2 regions of the Serpentinicella alkaliphila genome follow, and region 1 is predicted to be linked to the other one. Evidence: riboswitches for the same ligand, from Rfam matches in the RefSeq annotation. Region 1 holds a riboswitch; the other holds the start of a gene.
The links. A riboswitch is a leader RNA that binds a small molecule or an ion and turns the genes downstream of it on or off. The one in region 1 is predicted to bind cobalamin.

Region 1 (7,910 bases):
GAAGTAGATATAGTAGAGGAAAAAGAAGAAGTAGATTCGGATGTTGTTGAAATTGAGCAGACTTTTGAAGAAGATAAAAAACTTGAATTAGAAGTAGAAGAAGATATTAGTGTTCAAGATGCCATAGTCGTTAGTTTAAAAAGTAATGATGAAATTATTGATACCGAAGGAGATGTACAAGTGGATGATGAATCAAACACATTATATATAAATGAGGATCACTGTATTTTTAATTCACCTATTGAAACTATAATGACTAGTAATGGTATTATTTCAAAGTATGAGTATTTGAACAATAAAAAATTAGAAGAACCTATTACTATTAATAGGGAGAATTATATCAAGGGTCATATTATAGATTATTTACTAATAGAAAAAGCAATTTATTCTAATGAAATAGTTAAATTAGTTATGGCAGCTGAAGAATAATAAGAGTCAAAAATAACCAAAGTTAAGTTATAACTAAACTTTGGTTATTTTATTTATTTTTGTAGAAATTACAACAGTTATTTAAAAAGCAATTTTCACATCTTCCTATACTCTTACAAAAGGTTTTACAGTGAATTACAATAAGGGCATGGTATTCATTAAAAAGGTACGTATTAGTCTCTAGGGAGCTATGAAATAGTTCTTGAATTGAATCATAGTCCTTAGGAATCTCAAAGCCTATACGTTCAAATAGTCTTTTGGTATAGGCATCAACTACGAAAATAGGCTTATCTACGGCATATAAAATAATAGAGTCAGCAGTCTCCCTACCTATTCCATTAACACTAAGTAATTCATCTCTTAAATCTTGAGTTTTCATTTCTCTTAAAACATTTACTGAAAAACCTTTCTGTTCATACCATCCTAGGAAATTCTTTATTCTCTTCGTTTTTACGTTAAAAAAGCCACTTGGTTTTATAAGCACACTTAGAATATTTTCATCCATTTTGCTAATGCTATAGGGGTCTAAGTAAGGCTTTAAATTTAGTATAGCTTTCTCAACGTTTTCCCATGATGTGTTTTGAGTTAGGATCGCCCCAAGCATAATTTCAAAGTCAGTATCTCCTGGCCACCAGTTTTGAGGCCCATAATAATTAAATAGTTTATCGTATATTTCCATTAAAGTTAATTCTGTATTGTTCATATAGATCCTCGCATTCATTAACGAAGAAATTCGTTTAATTTTTGTGTTTGTAAAAACTGTATAAGCTCATCATTTAATTTTTCTAAAACATTTGCGAAAATACAGGATTGAAAGGCACAGTTATTACAACTTATAGGGCACTTTTTTATATTAACAGGTCCTTCTAGGGCAGTATATATATCATAGAAGGAAATGTTTTCAGGTTCCATTGCTAATGTAAAACCACCTTTTGGACCTCTAACTGACTTTATAAAGCCTTTTTTCACTAATATTTGTAATACCTTAGATAGATGAAACTCAGATGAGTTTGTACTAAATGCAATTTCTTTAACGCTTAGCAGTGGTTTTTCTTTATTTGCAATTAATACCATACTATGAAGACCTAATGTTACCATTTCCGACAAATTGATAATTCCGGACATAATTTCACCTCGATTTTTAAAATTAAAAATATATTTATATTATGGTAAAAGACGGTACAATCTATAAAATTTAATAGTTTTTAATATAGCTATATTTAGAATATGATTAATAATTAAACATATACTACTAATACAATGAAGGGAGTGAAAAAGTTGCAAATTGTAACTATTGTTGCTGATAAACATGCAAATGACTTAACATTAGCTATAAATAGACATATTAAGACCTTTAGCGATGAAGGCATTTTAATAGAGAATCAATTTGAACCAAGCACTAACACAATTATATATATAATGGATGGAAAAACAATAAACAATTATACAATAAATGATTTTATTAGTCTTTTTAAACGTACTGCTAGTGAAGGAATTTATGAATATATAAAAACAATTGAACAACCAAACATTATTAAAGAGCTTATTAATCAAGAATACAATTATTTTAACATAGATGAGAGAAAAGAAATACTGCAACGGGCATTAGATTCTGTAAATAAATTAAAAATTGACAAAAATGATGCTTTAGGACAAAAATCTATAATCGTAGAAGAACTAGTAAATTATTTCGAGTCAAATAGTAAAATAAATATAAAGGGGTTTATTACCTTTAGATTAAAGGACTATGTTGAGGAATTAAAGATTGTTATTGATGAGGCAGTCGAAGATTTTTTGATGGATAAAGAGTACAATGAATTTATTAAACTTTTAAGGTACTTTGTAGATATACAGGAACCAAAGGTAGACATTGTACACATATATATGAAAGAAGAAAATAATTACAGCTTGTTTGATAATTACGGAAAAGAGATAAATGATGAATATTTAAGACTAATTGCAGCTGAAATGAAGGAAAATGATATAAGCTATGATGATTTATTAATAAGTTCCCTAATAACAATTGCACCAAATAATATTATAATTCACAAAACTGGTAATAATAATTTCAAGTATATTATCAATACGATTAAGCGTATTTTTAATCAAAAGGTAGAATTGTGTAATAACTGTGATTGGTGTATAATTAAATCAAATGTTAAAAAAGACTAATTAAACTCCAGTGATAACTGGAGTTTTTTATACAAAAGAAGGGTGAAAAAATTGGATTTCTTAATAATTATTACAATGTGCTTAATCGGAGCTATAATAGGATGGATTACTAACCTAATTGCAATAAAACTATTGTTTAAACCCTATGAACCATTTAGAATTCCTATTGTAAATTTTGATATTCACGGTTTAATACCAAAGAGAAAAGGTGAAATAGCTAAAAGTATTGGTAATATAGTGGAACAAGAGTTATTATCAGTAAATGACATTTTAATACATATGTTAGAAAGCGACAAAAAAGTTGCTTTATTGGCCATTATAAAATTTAAAATAAAGGAGACAATACAGAAAAAGATTCCAAGTATAATTCCGTCGGGATTTATTGGATTGATTTTAAACTATATAGATGAAATTATTGAACAAGAAGGGGAAAAAGTTATTTCTGAAATTATGCAAAATATAGTTCAGGATGCTGGTTCTATGATTAATATTTCTAAAATTGTCGAAGATAAGGTGAATGAATTTTCAATGGAAAAACTAGAAGATGTTGTTTTGCAAATTGCAAAAAAGGAATTAAAGCATATAGAAATTTTAGGTGGAATTTTAGGCGGAATAATAGGTATTATACAAGGTTTAATAGTAATGTTATTACAATAGCTAATTATATTTTGTTGACTTATATATTTTTTAAACTATAATTATTCTAATAGTAATTATAGAAACTAAATAAAAGTATATGGTGCCTTGCAAAAGGTTAAAAGGGAAAGTAGTTCAAATCTACTGCAGCCCCCGCTACTGTAAATGGTGATTAACCCAAAGTCATTGGGAAACTGAGAAGACCGGGTATAAAGATGATCCATAGCCAGGAAACCTGCCATACATAATTAATAACTACTTTCGGTGGGAAAGGAGGATTATAGAATCGATTTTTTATAGAACAAAAATCGTTTATTTTCCGTGCCCAAGTGTACGGTTTTTTTATGTCTAAAAATAAAGGAAGGTATAAATGAATTTAAATCAAATTTTAGAAGGTATAAAGCCACTGGATGAGAGTGCTAAGATAAAAGCCTCTGCCAGATTGGATTCACTAATCAAGCCTATTGGCAGTTTAGGGAAATTAGAGGATATAGCAATACAGATAGCTGGCATAACTGGTGAGACTATCAATAGCGTAGAAAAAAAATGTACTATTATTATGGCTGCAGATAATGGGGTTGTTGATGAAGGGGTTAGTACAGCACCCAAGGAAATAACTGCTATACAAACAATTAACATATTAAAAGGTTTAGCAGGCATAAGTGTGCTATCAAGACAGGCAAAGGCTGATTTTAAGGTTATAGATATGGGAATAAGTAGTAATATACAGCACAAAGACTTAATTTCCAAAAAAATAAAGCTTGGAACTGAAAATATTACCAAAGGTCCTGCTATGACGGTGGAAGAAGCTATTAATGCTATTAAAGTAGGCTTTGATACTGTTGAGGAATTAAAAAACCGAGGGTATAACTTATTAGGTACTGGTGAAATGGGAATAGGTAATACAACTACTTCGAGTGCCATACTAATGGCTTTGACTGGTTCTAATGTAGATGAATCTGTTGGTAAAGGGGCTGGTATGACAGATGAAGGCTTAGAAAATAAGAAGAGGGTTATATTGAAGGCACTTGAAATAAATGAACCGGATAAAAATGACCCCATAGACGTTCTTTCGAAAGTAGGGGGACTAGATATTGCTGGTCTTGTAGGTTGTTTTTTAGGTGCAGCCTATTATAGATTACCTATTGTAATTGATGGGGTGATTTCATCTGCAGCAGCTCTAGTTGCATATAGGATGAATCCTCTAACTAAAGAATATATGATACCTTCACACTTTTCGAAGGAGTTAGCATACAAACATATAATGGATGCATTGGGATTAGAGTCAAGTCTTAATTTAAATATGAGATTAGGGGAAGGCACAGGCTGTCCATTAATGTTTCATATAGTAGAGTCTGCAGCTGCTATTATTAAGGAAATGGCTACTTTTGATGAACTAAGTATGGATAGCGATTTTTTAGTAGATATAAGGTAGGTAATTATGGGAAAAGTGATATTAGTAACCGGCGGAGTAAGAAGTGGCAAAAGTTTATTTGCTGAAGAACTAGCAAAAAAGATCGGAGAAAATATTTTATACATTGCAACGGCAATACCCTACGATGATGAAATGAGAGAAAGAATAGATGTTCATAAAATGTTTAGACCTGTTAGCTGGACAACCTATGAAGTATATAAAGATTTGCATGAGGTTATAGATAGTATTGATAATAAGCAGGATGGGATATTACTAGATTGTGTAACAATTATGATAACAAACCTTATGTTTGATTATCCTTCATTTGATGAAAACAATATAGGACAGTCTATTATTAAGGAAATAAATGAGTATATAATAGATGAATTTTGTAAACTCTTAAACTTCCTTAAGAAGAGAGATATTAATATTATAATGGTTACTAACGAAATAGGTTGGGGCTTAGTACCTGAATCGAAGCTGGGTAGAGTCTTTAGAGACATATCAGGAAAAATTAATCAGCTTTTAGCAAGAGAAGCAGAAGAGGTATATTTATTGGTATCTGGTATTCCAATGAAAATAAAATAAGACTTTTCTGTGAGAGGAACATCCTATGAAAATATTTATTTTAATGGTTCAGTTTTTAACTCGTATTCCAATTAATCTGGAGTTAAGTGTAAGTAAAGAAGATTTTCCAAAGGGGGTTGCCTACTTTCCAATTGTAGGTTTAATAATAGGAATTATTAATGCTCTAGTATATTTCCTTTTATCAAAAGTTGCTCAGGAAATGGTGCCTTTAATAGCTATTGTAATAAGCAACGCATTAGTTACAGGGGCTCTGCACTTAGACGGTTTAGCCGATAGCTGTGATGCCTTGTTTTCAGCTAGAAAAAAGGATCGGATGCTAGAAATCATGCGTGATAGTAGAATTGGGACTAATGGTGTACTTGCATTAATATTGACAATCTTATTAAAGATTGCCTTATTAGATATTACCCCAAAGAGTATAATTATTCCTACAATTATTTTAATACCTGTTATAGGAAGGGCTACAATGTCAATTATATTATATGGCTCAACCTATGCCAGAGAAGAGGGCTTAGGTGATTTGTTTATAGGTAAAACCTCTTTAAATAGAGCCGGTGTATCAATAATTATTACTATTTTTTTAGTATTCGTTGTTCTAAATTTAATTGGAATCATAGCATTATTAGTGTCTATAATTGTAGCATATTTATTACGTCATTATTTTAATAGTAAGCTAGGTGGATTAACAGGCGATTTACTAGGGGCAGTTAATGAAGTGGTAGAACTGATATTTTCCTTTGTTATAGTTGTACTTTGGGGGTATATAGGATGACAACATATCTATACTTAGTCCGCCACGGTGAAACAATATTAAATGAATCGAAGGTTTATTACGGGTCCACAGATTGTCCGTTGAATAGTAGAGGGATTATTCAGGCAGAAGAATTAGGTAAAACATTTAAGAACAATTTTGACGTTGTCATTTCCAGTCCTTTAAGTAGAGCAATTGATACGGCAAAGCTTTTAAGTGGGTTAAATACTAGAGACATGGTTATAGATGAAGGACTAAAGGAGATAAATTTCGGTCTATGGGAAGGACTTCATTATAAAGATATTAGCATTAAGTTTGAAAATGAATGGAATGAATGGATAAATGATTGGAAAAACGTAGCTCCCCCTATGGGAGAGAGCTTCTTAAATCAATATAACCGAGTAAGTAATTCACTTAATCATATAATTGAACGTTTTAAGGATAAAAGAGTAGTTATTGTATCACACCAGGGTTGTTTAAGAATTATAGCCTCAATTCTTCTAAAGATGGAAGATAGAGGGTTTTGGAGTTTTACATTTGACCCTGGGACATACAGTTTGTTTGAAATTAGTGACACCAATGTTACTATTCGCAAAATAAATAGTAAAGGCTAAAGGTGAACTGAATGAAAAAGAGCATTATGCTGCAAGGTACAGCTTCATCTGTTGGAAAAAGTATAATAACAACAGCTTTATGTAGAATATTTACTCAGGACGGATACAATGTATCACCCTTTAAATCTCAAAACATGTCCTTAAACTCATATATTACATATGAGGGCCATGAAATAGGCAGGGCTCAAGCAATGCAGGCTGAGGCCTCTAGAAAGGCTCCTAGCTTTAGAATGAATCCTATTTTGATTAAGCCTACTAGTGATTGTAGATCCCAGATTATAGTTGAAGGTGTAGTAAAAGAGAATATGGAAGCTACAGAGTATTATAAATACAAAAGTAAGTTAAAAGAAATGATAAAATCAAATTTTGATGAACTTTTGAAGGAAAGTGATATTGTCGTTATAGAGGGTGCTGGCAGTCCTGCGGAAATTAACTTAAAAAAAGATGATATAGTTAATATGGGTGTAGCTAAAATGACTAAATCCCCTGTTGTTTTAATTGGAGATATTGATAGGGGTGGGGTATTTGCCTCTATATACGGTACTATTATGCTACTTGAAGAAGAAGAGAGAAAATTGATTAAGGGTATTATAATTAATAAGTTTAGAGGGAGCCTTGAGCTTCTAAAACCGGGTATTAAAATGCTTGAAGACTTGGTAAATATACCCGTAATAGGGGTAATCCCCTACTTTACTCATAACCTTGAGGATGAGGACAGTGCTACGGACTGGGATAAATATAATGGCAATCCAGAGGGTGATTTAGAGGTAGTAGTAATTAAGCTCCCTAGGATTTCTAACTTTACAGATTTTAATACATTTAAACTTCATAGGGATGTTAAATTTAGATTTGTAAACCTAAATGAGGACATAGGTAATCCAGATTTGATTATTTTACCTGGTAGTAAGAGTACAATTGATGATTTAATTTTACTCAAGGAAAGGGGAATGGATAAACAAATTTTGGAGGCACACAGCAATGGAAGTTATGTCTTTGGGGTTTGTGGTGGATATCAAATGCTCGGAAACAAAGTTAAAGATCCTTTAAATGCAGAGTCATCCATTAAAGAAGTAGAAGGTCTCTCATTACTACCTGTTGAAACAACTTTTAGGCAGACTAAAACTACAACCTTATCTAAAGGATATGATAATGTTTTTAATTGTAACATAAAAGGATATGAGATTCATATGGGTAAAACAGAATTAGTTGAGCAGAATTATTTACCTTTAATAAAAATAGATATGAGAAATGGATTAAACTATTATGAAGTAGATGATGGTGCTGTTAATAAGGATAGGACCGTATT
Region 2 (7,910 bases), 160 kb from region 1:
ATGAATACCAATCTGGGGAGATTATAATCAAAGGTGAGAAAGTCAGTATTAAAACTGTTAAGGACTGTATAAATAAAAAGGTTGTAATGTTATCAGAGGATAGACGTAGATATGGTATAGTACCAGTAAGAAGTGTTAGGGAAAACGTTTCTCTTAGTAGTCTAAAGAAGTTTATATATAGAGGTAGACTACACGCTAAAGAAGAGAATGCTGTTATAGAGGATTATTGCAAGAAAATGAGGGTTAAAACACCTACTGTTGAAACCTCAATAGAATCTTTAAGTGGTGGTAATCAACAAAAAGTAATTCTTGCTAAATGGATGGTTACTGATCCAGATGTTTTAATTTTAGATGAACCAACAAGGGGAATTGATGTTGGGGCAAAGTATGAAATATATGTTTTAATGATGGAATTGGCTAAACAGAAAAAAGGCATTATAATGGTTTCTTCTGAACTTCCTGAACTTATTGGAATGTGTGACAGAATATATGTTATATCAAAAGGTAAAGTAGCTGGTGAGTTAATGAGAAGTGATTTTTCACAAGAAGAAATTATGAAATTAGCCACTAAAACAAGTTAAATTGAGGTGAATACATGACAACTAATAAAATAAATAAAATTTGGACAGAGATAAAAAGTAAATATAGTATATTTTTAGTATTAGCTGTTTTATTCATTATATGCTCCTTAGCAAATGAAAACTTTTTATCCTATACTAACTTAACGAATATTTCTAGGCAAATTTCTGTAGTAACGATTTTAGCCTTTGGGCAAACAATACTAATAATATGTGGTATGTTAGACTTGTCATCAGGTTCAGTTTTAGCCTTGGCAGGGGTGCTTTCGGTATCAACCTACATTAATACTGGATCTCTACTTTTAGCTTTCATAGTAGCTATTATTGCCAGTGTAATATGTAATATACTAAATGGTCTAATGGTTACAAAATTTAAGACACCGCCTTTTATTGCTACTTTGGCTATGATGACTATGGCCCGTGGAGCAGCACTGTTATATACTAATGGACAAAACATATATCAAATTGGTGATTATATTAAGTTTGGTCAAGGCTCAACCTTTGGACTTCCAACACCTATAGTTTTCATGTTAGTAATATTAGCAATTACCTGGTATATTTTAAAACATACTATTTTCGGAAGATCGGTATATGCGATTGGTGGTAACGAGGAAGCAGCTAATGCCTCAGGAATAAGTGTAGATAGTATTAAGATGAAAGCATATATTATAAATGGTGTATTTGTAGGTATTGCTGGAGTTATATTCATGTCTAGGGTTAATGGTGGAATGCCTAACGGTGCGGTTGGTTTTGAGTTCCATGCCCTTACAGCAGCTGTAATTGGCGGAACAAGCTTCACTGGTGGAATTGGATCTGCAGTAGGTACTCTAGCAGGTGCATTCATTGTTGGTTTTCTAGATAATATCATGGTTCTAACAAGAGTAAACTCGTATTTACAACAAATTATTCGTGGTGCAATAATAGCACTAGCTGTAATATATGATATATGGGCAAAGTCAAAAAGAACAAAACGAAAGTTAAGAAGTGTTGAAGCAGATTCGAAAGAAACAGCGAAGAATAACTAAAGGCTTTAATAGAGTAATCTATTAAAATAAAATTATTTAAGGGGGAGATTAAATGAAAAAATGGTTATCAGTATTACTAGTAGTTGTATTAATGATGTCAGTGTTAGTAGGGTGTAGTAAACCTGCAGAAACTAAAACGGAACCTAAAAATGAAGGTCCTCAGGTTTATAGAGTAGCTTATATTGCGAGAGCACAAGCTGACTCATTTGCTGCATGGTTAGCAAACGCTGTTAAAGAAGAAGCTGAAAAGTATGACAATATTGTTGTAGACATATTTGATGGTCAAGCTAATGACTCAACTCAAAATGCATTAATTGAAAATGCTATAACAAGCAAGTATGATGCAATAATTATCCAACCAAACAATGGTGAAGCACAAAGACCATATGCTGAAAAAGCTGTTGCGGCTGGAATCATTACAATTACGACAAATGCAAGAATCGATGGAATCGAAGGAGCATCTTCAGTAGACGCTGATCCATATGCACAAGCAGCAGTTAACGCGGTTGTTGCAATTGATCAAATTCCTCAAAATGCTAATGTAGTTGTATTAAATGGACCTCCAGGAAACTTCCATGCTGATGCAAGACGTGTTAGCTGGCAAAAAGAGTTCTTTGAAAAAAGACCTGATGTAAAAATCGTTGGAGAAGAAATCGCTAACTGGAATAAAGATGAAGCTATGAACTACATGGAAACATGGGTACAAGCGAACAGCAAAATTGACGCTATAATTGCTATGAACGACAATATGGCAGCTGGTGCACTTGAAGTAGTTAAAGGTGATGCAAGATTTGCTAATATTTTAGCTTACGGTGTTGATGGAACAGCTGAAGCGGTACTATTAATTAAAGAAGGATTAATGACTTCTACAAGTTTACAAAGTGCTTATGAACTTGCTACTAATTTATTAGCAACAAGCCATAAACTTTTAACTGGTGAAGAAACTAAAATCGATATGGATATCGATTGTCCATTAATCAATATTGATAACGTTGATGAATTCATTGAAATGCACAAAAGAGCAGGAGCAATAAGATAAGTAAGGTTTGAATTTCAATATAATTGGTGCGCAGCTAGCAATGGTATGCGTACCAATTTTAATATAAGGATAAAAATATAATTAATTAAGGGGGCAATCTTAATGTGTAATAAGGCAATTTTTATGCAAGGTACTAACAATATGGTAGTTAAAGATGTTCCGATGCCTGAAATAAAAGAAAATGAAGTACTTATTAAAGTGGATGTAGTTGGTATATGTGGATCTGACGTTCATTACTATACACATGGGAAAATCGGTAGTTTTGTTGTTGAAGGAGATTTTATCTTAGGCCATGAGTGTGCCGGAGAAGTTGTAGAGATTGGTAAAAATGTAAAAAATCTTGTTGTTGGTGATAGAGTAGCTTTAGAACCAGGTAAAACTTGTGGAAAATGTGAATTCTGTAAGAGTGGTAAATACAATCTTTGTACAGATGTGGAGTTCTTTGCAACACCTCCTTACCACGGTGTATTTACTAACTATGTTGCTCATCCAGAAGATATGTGCTTTAAGCTACCTGAAAATGTTTCAAATACAGAAGGGGCTTTAGTAGAACCATTAGCAGTGGGGTTACATGCAACTGACCAAGGTGGAGTTAAACTAGGAAATACAGTAGTTATTTTTGGAACTGGTTGTATCGGCCTTGTAACATTACTTTCAGCTAAAGCTAAAGGTGCTTCTAATGTGATTGTTGTTGATGTATTAGAGAATAGATTACAAGTGGCTGAGAAAATTGGCGCAACTCATGTTATTAATGCTAAAACTACTAATGTAATAGAGAAAATTGCAGAACTTACAAATGGCAGAGGTGCAGATGTAGTAATTGACACTGCTGGGGCAGAAATAACACTAAAACAAACTGTAGATGTAGTTAGACGTGGCGGAACAATAGTATTAGTTGGAATGACACCTAAAGACGAAGTTGAATTTGACTTTATGAAGCTTATGGGTAAAGAAGCAGAAATTAAAACTGTTTTTCGTTACAGAAATCTATATCCGACTGCAATTAATGCTATCGCAAGTGGATCATTAAATGTAAAAGATATAGTTAGTCATGAGTTTGAGTTTGACAAAACTAAGGAAGCCTTTGATTTCGTTGCAGGAAACGCTAGTGACGTAGTTAAAGCTGTAATTAAAATTAAGTAAATACCCAAATCAGAAAAGAGGGGAAAAAATGTATTTTGTTGGTATAGACATTGGAACAACCTCAGTTAAAATAATTGCAATAAATGAAAATGGTGAAATTGTCAAATCAGTCAGTAAAGAATATCCTATATCATTTCCAAAACCTCTTTGGTCTGAACAAAATCCAGAGGATTGGTGGGAGCAATGTATAGTAGGACTTAATGAGCTTTTGGATGATTTAGATAAAAGTAAAGTTAAGGCTATAAGTTTTAGTGGTCAAATGCATGGAATGGTTACTCTAGATGAGAATGACAAAACTATAAGGCCTGCAATACTATGGAATGACCAAAGGACCGAGAAAGAGTGTGAGTATTTAAATAATGTAGTAGGACAGTCGAAGATATCTAGCTGGACAGGGAATCTAGCATTACCAGGTTTTACTGCTCCAAAAGTATTATGGTTAAAGGAAAATGAGCCAGAGAATTTTAAAGCCGTAAAGAAAATAATGCTTCCTAAGGATTACATTGCATATAAAATGTCAGGAATATTTGCAACGGATATGTCTGATGCATCTGGCACTTTGTATTTAGATGTGAAAAATAGAAAATGGTCTTTAGAAATGCTTGAGGTCTTAGGTGTTTCAGAGAGCCAATTACCAAAGCTACTTGAATCTTATGAGGTAGTTGCTAATATAAAATCTGATCTAGCAGCTGAGTTAGGACTTCGTGATGATGTGAAAATTGTGATTGGCGGTGGAGATCAGGCTGTTGCTGCTGTAGGTGGCGCAGTAGTTAAACCAGGCTCCTGTTCATTATCCCTTGGTACTTCAGGTGTTGTTTTCACGTCAAATGAACAATTCTTTGTAGATGAAAACAATAGTCTACATTCTTTCTGTCATGCAAATGGAAAATATCATCTAATGGGAGTAACACTTGCTGCGGCTGCATCTCTTAAGTGGTGGATAGAAACTATAATTAAAACGGAAAACTATGAAGAACTACTAAAAGAAGCGAAAGAGGCTGAAGTAGATGACAATGTATTTTATCTCCCTTATTTAATGGGTGAAAGAACACCACATAACGATCCTAATTGCAGGGGGACCTTTATTGGACTTAATATGATTCATGAAAGAAAGCATATGACTAGAGCAGTACTGGAAGGTGTAGCCTTTTCACTTAGAGATACCTTTGAAATAATAAAAGAAATGGGAATTGCAATTGATAGCATTAGTATTAATGGCGGTGGAGCGAGAAGTGAACTTTGGTGTGAAATAATTGCTGATGTACTAAACGTAACAGTAAATAAACTAAACACTAATGATGGTCCTGCTTATGGAGCAGCCATATTAGCTACAGTTGGGTTTGGGTTGTTTAATACAGTAGAGGAAGCTTGTAGTAAATACATTAATATAACTGATAGCATTGCACCTAATGCAAAAAATGCTGAAATATATAACAAAAAGTATGATAAATTTAGAAAAATATATCCTGCGACAAAAGAGTTATTTAAACAACTAAACAATTAATATAACTTAGGATAAAAAATAAACTATTTATATGTTTTAGTAACAAGTAGTTTTCATCATAAATACATCTGTAGACCACCTATAGATGATTTAAAGTATAATAGTTTCTAACGAAAAACTTACACAATTGAAAGTGTAAGTTTTTCTAATTAATAAATTAGTATTCTGTAGCTTATGTTAGTCGATTTAAACTAGAAATCAATATTTATATGAGAATATGGGTATAACATATAAGAAAGTATTGTATTCTAGAGATTTGAGTAAGATATTTTAACTACATAATAAATTGATATTTAGCAAGTAGTAATATATAATAAAATGTATTAAAACTAAATAAATGGACAGGTGCTGATTATAAGAAAAGTTATGAATCAGTGAAAAGGGAAGATGGGTATAAGCCCACGCGGTCACGCCACTGTAATAGAAGAGTTCTTCAAGTAAGCCACTGGGAAACTGGGAAGGTTTGGGGAACAATGAAACTTAAGCCAGAAGACCTGCCTGAACCATATCACCAATTAAACTCTACGAGCGATAGGGGGTGACATTATACACAGGATTACTTCTGCGTATTTGTAACCTTTCGACTAGTTTTTGACGAGAGGTTTTTTATTTTGTCTATCATCTAGGTATTTAGTTACAAGGATTTCGCTAAAACTATTAATCTGTAAATCAAGATTCTATGGTAGTAGTATATACAATCCACATTCTGGTACAATAGTTTTGATATAGAAATAAGAGCAATATTAAGTAATTTAATAAATTCATAAAGGAGTATGGCCATGAAAGGAATAATTATTATAGGACACGGAAGCAGAAATAAGGAAGCTCAAAGTCAGTTTATACAAGTAGTAGATAAGGTTAGAGAGAAGACACAGTTAGTAGTAGAAGGAGCATTTATGGAACTTGCAGAACCAGGTTTCTTTGATGTAATAAAAAAACTGGAAGATATGGGGATTATTGAAATTACGGTTTATCCACTCTTTCTATTTTCAGGTGTACATATAAATGAAGACATACCTCAAATGATAGGGGAAGCAGAACAAAAACATCCTGGAATAATGTTTAGAATGTTAGAACCAATAGGAGTAAGAGAAGAGCTGATTAATATAGTTGTAAATTCTATTAAGGAGTAAGGGATATGTTTGAGTATATTAAAAATCCTAATTTAATTGAGGAAAAGAGCTTTGACATAATCAGTGAGCTTTTAGGAGACAAAAATGTAATCGGATTGAGCGGAGATATAATTAAAAGGGTAATTCACACGACTGCTGATTTCGAATATGTGCACTTATTGGAGTTTAAATTAGGGGTTGAACAATTGCTATTAAAAGCCTTTAAGGAAGGCTGTACAATAGTTAGCGATACTAATATGATTAAAGCAGGAATAAGTAAAAAGCTATCTAATGAATTAGGAATAAAGATTGAATGTTATGTAGACAGTAAGGAGGCCTATGACGTATCGAAGACTGAAGGTATTACCCGTTCTATGGCAGCTGTTGACATCGCAGGAAAATTAAATGAAAATATCGTTTTTATCATTGGCAATGCACCAACAGCCCTATATAGAATTATGGAGCTGTATAAAAATAATAGAATTAAACCTATAGCTGTAGTTGGAGTTCCAGTGGGCTTTGTAGGAGCAGCTGAATCTAAGGATGAGCTATGGAATACAGAAATACCTTGTATAATTACTAGGGGTAGAAAAGGTGGAAGTACAATAGGAGTAGCTATTGTAAATGCTATTTTGAGGGAGGCAAATAAAAGCCTTGGATAATAGTAAATTTGTTATGAAAAATGGTAAAAAACTTAGGACTGGCTTCACTACAGGCTCATGTGCTGCAGCTGCGGCTAAGGCAGCGGTATATATGTTATTTAATGATAGAATTTTAGAACAAGTAGAAATTGATACTCCAAAGGGCTGGAAGCTTAAACTAGATGTAAATGACCCGGTTATTACAGAAGAATATGCAACCTGCTATATTATTAAGGACGCAGGAGACGATCCAGACATTACAGACGGAATACATGTTTATGCAAAAGTAAGAAAAGTAATAACTAAGGAAATAAAAATAATCTCAGGAAAAGGAATAGGAATTGTAACTATGCCGGGCTTACAAGTAAAGCCAGGTAGTCCAGCTATAAATCCTATTCCTATGGTTATGATAAAAAAGGAAGTTTCAGAGGTTTTACCCAAGGGCACTGGTATTGAAATAGAGCTTTCAATACCAGCTGGAGAAGAGCTGGCAAAGAAGACATTTAATCCAAGGCTAGGAATAGTGGGAGGCCTTTCTATACTAGGAACAACGGGTATTGTGGAGCCTATGTCAGAAGATGCCATTAAAGATACTCTTGCTTTAGAATTAAATTACAAAAAAGAAGTGGGATTAAGTAGTATAGTGCTAGTGCCAGGAAATTACGGTGAAGTTTTTTCTAAGACATGGCTAAATATAAAAGAAGATAAGATCGTAAAGATAAGTAATTATCTTGGATTTGCTCTAGAGAAATGTAGTGAGCTGGGCTTTAAGCGAGTTATATTAGCAGGACATATCGGAAAATTAGTCAAACCTGCAGGGGGTATATTTTATACTCACAGTAGAGTAAGTGATACTAGAATGGAAATC

Region 2: another riboswitch for cobalamin. It lies ahead of HZR23_RS16230 (sirohydrochlorin chelatase); the one in region 1 lies ahead of cobT (nicotinate-nucleotide--dimethylbenzimidazole phosphoribosyltransferase).

What each region holds. Positions count from the first base shown of each region.
Region 1 covers NZ_CP058648.1:81,147-89,056, reverse strand. Annotated here, with positions in the region: gene HZR23_RS00605 (PRC-barrel domain-containing protein) at 1-429, shown strand, start outside; gene HZR23_RS00600 (endonuclease III domain-containing protein) at 479-1,132, opposite strand; gene HZR23_RS00595 (RrF2 family transcriptional regulator) at 1,150-1,527, opposite strand; gene ytxC (putative sporulation protein YtxC) at 1,708-2,601, shown strand; gene HZR23_RS00585 (DUF445 domain-containing protein) at 2,653-3,258, shown strand; cobalamin riboswitch at 3,322-3,494, shown strand; gene cobT (nicotinate-nucleotide--dimethylbenzimidazole phosphoribosyltransferase) at 3,608-4,672, shown strand; gene cobU (bifunctional adenosylcobinamide kinase/adenosylcobinamide-phosphate guanylyltransferase) at 4,679-5,239, shown strand; gene cobS (adenosylcobinamide-GDP ribazoletransferase) at 5,265-6,011, shown strand; gene cobC (alpha-ribazole phosphatase) at 6,008-6,604, shown strand; gene HZR23_RS00560 (cobyric acid synthase) at 6,616-7,910, shown strand, end outside.
Region 2 covers NZ_CP058648.1:3,177,128-3,185,037, reverse strand. Annotated here, with positions in the region: gene HZR23_RS16255 (sugar ABC transporter ATP-binding protein) at 1-581, shown strand, start outside; gene HZR23_RS16250 (ABC transporter permease) at 596-1,603, shown strand; gene HZR23_RS16245 (sugar ABC transporter substrate-binding protein) at 1,656-2,642, shown strand; gene HZR23_RS16240 (NAD(P)-dependent alcohol dehydrogenase) at 2,745-3,785, shown strand; gene xylB (xylulokinase) at 3,814-5,289, shown strand; cobalamin riboswitch at 5,616-5,805, shown strand; gene HZR23_RS16230 (sirohydrochlorin chelatase) at 6,069-6,422, shown strand; gene HZR23_RS16225 (precorrin-8X methylmutase) at 6,428-7,063, shown strand; gene cbiD (cobalt-precorrin-5B (C(1))-methyltransferase CbiD) at 7,056-7,910, shown strand, end outside.